Linked DNA regions of Ancylothrix sp. D3o. The protein of the gene in region 1 interacts with the protein of each later gene in a pairwise test. Links are inferred from orthologs where the notes say so. Each region holds a gene or a part of one and is shown on either strand. Other genes may lie near its edges.

Region 1 (2,944 bases):
CGGTAACAGAAATTTTTACGGCGGAGAATTCTGAGGTTGTTCATGTTCGCATTCAGCGCGAAAGTGGCGATGCGTTTCATGTGGGCAAAACTGCGGTTTCTCAGGCACGTTTTAGTCGCTATGTTTGTCATGCGGTAAGTTTGGGTGCGAAGGTTTCTCGGCATAATTTGGAGGTGTTTCAAACCGGCGAGGGAACGGATACTAAGCTTAATGGTTTGACGATGATTGCTGGGGAACAGTTGGCGGATACCCATAGTTTAATTGCCCTAAATCACCCGCATGGAACGACGGATCAATTGCATAAGTGTATTGTGGGAGATCGGGCTCATGCGGTGTTTAATGGAAAGGTGTTTGTGCCGAAGCCGGCGCAGTTAACAAATGCTGCACAATTAAGTCGAAATTTGTTGCTTTCTCCAAAGGCGCGGGTGGATACTAAGCCACAGTTAGAAATTACGGCTGATAATGTTAAGTGCTCTCATGGTGCTACCGTTAGTCAGTTGGATGCTGAAGAGGTTTTTTATCTGCAAAGTCGCGGTTTAGATCGGGAGATGAGTTGCCGGTTGTTGATGGATGCTTTTGCGGATGAGATAATTCAATTGCTGCCGGTTGTTTCGCTACAAACAATGTTAGGCCGGTGTGTTTCTTGCCGGAATAATGATTAGTCATTTGTCCGTAGAGACGTTCTGGCAGAACGTCTGTACTTTGTCATTTGTCCTTTGTATTGTGTTGTGCTGTACAAATGGCAAATGACCGATGACAAATGACCGATGACAAATGACCAATGATAAATTACAAATGACAAAGGAAAAATAAAATATGATTACTCAAGAAAAAAGTTTAGCGGCTCAGTTTAAAAAAGATTTTCCGATTTTGTTGCAAGAGGTGAATGGGCACCGGTTGGTTTATTTTGATAATGCGGCGACTTCTCAGAAGCCTTTGCAGGTTTTGGAGACTTTGCGGAGTTATTATGATGAGTATAATTCCAATGTTCACAGGGGTGTACATACGCTGAGTGCAAGGGCGACTGCGGCTTATGAAGAGGCGCGGGAAAAGGTTGCTAGGTTTGTGAAAGCGGCTACTTTTCAAGAGATTATTTATACCCGAAATGCGAGCGAAGCGATTAATTTGGTTGCTTATGCTTGGGGGATGAATAGTTTACAGCGGGGGGATGAGATTATTCTGTCGGTGATGGAGCATCACAGTAATTTGGTTCCTTGGCAGTTGGTTGCTCAAAAAACGGGTGCTGTGTTGAAGTTTGTTGAGTTAACAGAAACGCAGGAATTTGATTTTGAGCAGTATAAATCGCTGCTTTCTGATAAGACAAAGTTGGTTTCTGTGGTTCATGTTTCTAACACTTTGGGTTGTGTTAATCCGGTGAAGGAAATTGTAGCTGAGGCTCGGAAGTTTGGCGCTAAGGTGTTAATTGATGCGTGCCAAAGCGTGCCTCATTTGGCGATAGATGTTAAGGATATTGATTGTGATTGGTTGGTGGCTTCTGGGCATAAGATGTGTGCGCCTACGGGGATTGGTTTTTTGTATGGAAAGTTGGAAGTTTTAAAGGCTATGCCTCCGTTTTTGGGGGGTGGTGAAATGATTGCGGATGTGTTTTTGGATCATTCAACTTATGCGGAACCGCCGTCTAAGTTTGAGGCTGGGACTCCTGCCATTGCTGAGGCGATTGCTTTGGGTGCGGCGGTGGATTATTTAAGTAGTATTGGGATGGAAAATATTGCTGCTTATGAGCATGAGTTAACGGCTTATTTGTTTGACAAATTGGGTGAGGTGCCGGGGATTACAATTTATGGCCCTAAACCGCAAGGGGATGGAAGTAATCGGGCGGCTTTGGCTGCTTTTACGGCGGGTGATGTGCATCCAAATGATTTGTCTACGATGTTAGATTTGGCGGGGGTTGCTATTCGTTCAGGTCATCATTGTACGCAGCCTTTACATCGTTTGTTAAAGCTTCCTTCGACGGCGCGGGCGAGTTTGTATTTTTATAATTCTCGTGATGAAATTGATGTTTTTATTGGGGCTTTGCGGGAGACTTTGGAGTTTTTTGGTGGGTTGAGTTAGTTTATTTATTGGGGGGCCGGTTGCCAGAGCATCGGCCTACTTTTTTATTTTGCGGAGTGGGTTTTATGAGTTTAGCAATTTTAAATGTTGCGGAACAGCGAACGGTTCTACATAATATTAGCTGGCAAACTTTTGAGGTTTTGCTAAAGGAAACTGGCGAGGGTCGTGGTTCGCGTTTTGCTTATGATGATGGAATTTTAGAGATTATGGCACCGCTTTTTGAACATGAAAGTCCGAAGATAAATCTGCATAACTTTATTGTTGGTTTAGCGATAGAGTTGGAGATTGAAATTAAGAGTGCGGGGTCGATGACTTTGAAGCGAGAGGATTTAAGAAAGGGTATTGAGCCGGATAATTGTTATTATGTGCAAAATGAGCCGCTTGTGAGGGTGCGGCAGCAGTTAGATTTGGCAAATGATCCTCCTCCAGATTTGGCGATTGAGATTGATATAACGAGTAGTTCTGTTAATAAGTTGGGAATTTATTCTGCGTTGGGTGTGCGGGAGTTGTGGCGATATGATGGGCGGGTTTTGATGTTTTATGAGTTGGTGGATGGGAGTTATGTTGAGCGGGAGTTTAGTGTGGCGTTTGGGTTGGTTTCTTGTGGGGAGTTGGGCCGGTTTGTTGAGCAGAGTAAGGCCGGTGGGGAAATAGCGGTTTTGAAGGCTTTTCGAGAGTGGGTGCGAGGGAAGATCTAGAGGCGTTGCTTAAAGATAAAGAGATGGAGTATGTGGGAAAAACAACGATTGGAAACATGAATAACAATGGGGAGTTCCTTTGCTTGTTAATGCCTGAGCAAGTTCGAGTGGAAATGTGTTAATGAGTCATGCTGAAAGACAAGCTTTTTGGAAAAATTCGGAAGTCGGTAAAT
Region 2 (2,869 bases), on another replicon or contig:
ACCAAGGTATGATCGGCCTTGCGATTTAAAACAAAATTATTCTCACCATCACTCATGTCTTCAGAAACATCCCCCTCCGTTAATGCAGGATTGATTCACCGGCCCCGTCGTTTGCGCCGTACAGATGCCCTACGTCGCATGGTACGCGAAACCCAACTAACAGCAAACGACCTGATTTATCCCCTCTTTGTCATGGAAGGAGAAAATCAAAAACAAGAAATCTCCTCGATGCCGGGATGTTATCGTTATACCCTTGATTTATTATTAAAAGAAATTGCCGATGCCTACGCATTAGGAATCCCCGCAATTGCCCTATTTCCCCTCGTTGAAAACGAAAAAAAAGACAACGCCGGCACAGAAAGTTATAACCCCGACGGACTCGTTCAACGCACCATCCGCGCCATCAAAAAACAAACACCAGAAATCGTTATTATTACCGACGTCGCCCTCGATCCCTTCAGCACACAGGGACACGATGGAATAGTCGGAGAAAATGGCGAAATTCTCAACGATGAAACCGTCGAAGTATTAGTAAAACAAGCCGTTTCTCAAGCCGAAGCCGGCGCCGATATGGTCGCACCTTCTGATATGATGGATGGCAGAATTGGCGCAATTCGAGAAGGTTTAGATAACGCAGGATTTACCAACGTCAGCATCCTCGCCTACTCCGCAAAATACGCCTCAGCCTATTATGGCCCCTTCCGCGACGCCCTCGATTCTGCACCCAAATTTGGCGACAAAAAAACTTACCAAATGGATGCAGCAAACGCCCGCGAAGCTATCACCGAAGCCGACTTAGATATCGCAGAAGGTGCTGATATTATCATGGTAAAACCGGCCCTCGCTTACCTCGATATTATTCACCTCTTACGCAACACAACAAACGTCCCCATCGCTGCTTATAATGTCAGCGGTGAATATGCCATGATCAAAGCTGCCGGTCAGATGGGATGGATTGATGAAAAGAAAGTTATTTTAGAAACACTTACCAGCATTAAACGTGCCGGTGCAGACTTAATCCTCACATATTTCGCCAAAGAAGTCGCCCTCATGTTGCGATAAAACAAGGCTGGGCATCGCCCAGCTTTACTTGGCAGGGAATTTTCGCTACTATCAAAGTGAAAAATACCAATCAAGTCAATGACTACCAGCCAACTACCCGACTCCCTCGCCCGCATCGTTCAGCGTTTCAAACGCTACACAAACCCCAAACAAGGCTACGAATTACTCATCACCCTCGCCAAACGTTTACCACCCTTTCCCGAAGAACAAAAAATCAGCGAAAATAAAGTACACGGCTGCACTTCTCAAGTCTATATTACCGCAGAATTAAAAGACGGAAAAGTGGTATATCAAGGCGATTCTGATTCGCAATTAGTCAAAGGATTAGTAGCCCTTTTGGTAGAAGGTTTAAGCGGGTTAACTCCCTCCGAAATTTTAAAAGTAACCCCCGATTTTATTCAAGAAACCGGCCTCAATGTCAGCCTCACCCCCTCTCGCGCCAACGGCTTTTACAACATCTTTAAACTTATGCGAGAACGGGCTTTAACCTTTGAGTTAATCAATTCCGCAGAAGCCATAACTGCTACCCCCGACTAAAAAATTCACGCATCTACAATCTAAAATTCTATGGTTGGCTTAGAAATTCCAAAACGCGGGATGCCGGTAACAATCATCACCGGCTTTCTGGGAAGCGGCAAAACAACCCTGCTCAATCATATCCTCAAAAATAACCAGGATTTGAAAATAGCAGTCTTAGTCAATGAATTTGGCGATATCAACATCGACAGCCAGCTTTTAGTATCCATCGATGAAGATATGATGGAACTAACTAATGGCTGTATCTGTTGCACCATTAACGATAGCTTAATTGATGCCGTTTATCGAGTTTTAGAAAGACCCGATAAAATTGATTACCTAGTCGTAGAAACCACCGGCATCGCCGACCCCTTCCCCATCGCCCTCACCTTCCTCAGCCAAGATTTACGCGATTTAACCCGCCTAGATTCGATTTTAACCCTTGTTGATTGCGAAACCTTTACCCCCAGTCATTATTCCAGTTCCGCAGCCCACAATCAAATTGCCTACGGGGATATCATCATCCTCAATAAAATTGATTTAGCCCCCGAAGGAAAAATCCAATCTCTCGAAAATTATATTCATTCTGTTAAGGCCGGTGCGCGAATTCTTAAATGCAACCAAGGCATCGTTCCTTTACCCCTAATTTTAGATGTCGAACTCACCAAAATCGACACTTATTCTAATATTCAAACCTCCCACCACCATGATCACCACCACCATGATCACAACCATTCTCACCATTTAGAAAATGATGGCTTTGTATCAGTATCTTTTGAAAGCGATCAGCCATTTTATGTAAATAAATTTCAAGACTTTTTGCAACAAAAATTACCCGAAAACGTCTTTCGCGCCAAAGGATTAATTTGGTTTATTGAAAGCCCCCACAGACATATCTTTCAACTCAGCGGTAAACGTTTTGAACTCCAAGAAGACAAATGGACAGGACAAAAACGCAACCAACTTGTCTTTATAGGCAGAAACTTAGATGCAGACGAGTTGCGCCGCAATCTCAACGCCTGTATTGCCAACGCCTACAGCAACAAACCCACAACCTAAAAAAAATCAGTAGTTGTCGTTATCTCATCAACGCTGTATAACAAGAAAAAGAATAACAAAAATCTGAGACAAAAATGGTAGAAGCAACCCTGATCAATAACTCTGTGCCGGTAACAGTCCTCACCGGCTATCTGGGCGCCGGTAAAACCACCCTCCTTAACCGCATTCTTACCCACGAACACGGCAAAAAAGTCGCCGTCATTATCAACGAATTTGGCGAAGTTGGTATTGA

The links.
Region 2: the proteins of NG798_RS22770 (region 1) and NG798_RS05700 interact in binary tests that used the Escherichia coli proteins (3 or more experiments, as listed by UniProt). The link is inferred for Ancylothrix sp. D3o from one-to-one orthologs.

The regions. Positions count from the first base shown.
Region 1 is NZ_JAMXEX010000020.1:33,163-36,106, reverse strand. It holds NG798_RS22770 (SufS family cysteine desulfurase), read left to right. Parts: upstream 1-816; coding sequence 817-2,073; downstream 2,074-2,944. Other genes in the region: NG798_RS22765 (Uma2 family endonuclease), read left to right, coding at 2,139-2,771; sufD (Fe-S cluster assembly protein SufD), read left to right, coding at 1-662. UniProt on the Escherichia coli protein: Cysteine desulfurases mobilize the sulfur from L-cysteine to yield L-alanine, an essential step in sulfur metabolism for biosynthesis of a variety of sulfur-containing biomolecules.
Region 2 is NZ_JAMXEX010000002.1:341,497-344,365, reverse strand. It holds NG798_RS05700 (SufE family protein), read left to right. Parts: upstream 1-1,140; coding sequence 1,141-1,599; downstream 1,600-2,869. Other genes in the region: NG798_RS05690 (GTP-binding protein), read left to right, coding at 2,712-2,869; NG798_RS05695 (GTP-binding protein), read left to right, coding at 1,630-2,637; hemB (porphobilinogen synthase), read left to right, coding at 55-1,062. UniProt on the Escherichia coli protein: Participates in cysteine desulfuration mediated by SufS. Cysteine desulfuration mobilizes sulfur from L-cysteine to yield L-alanine and constitutes an essential step in sulfur metabolism for biosynthesis of a variety of sulfur-containing biomolecules.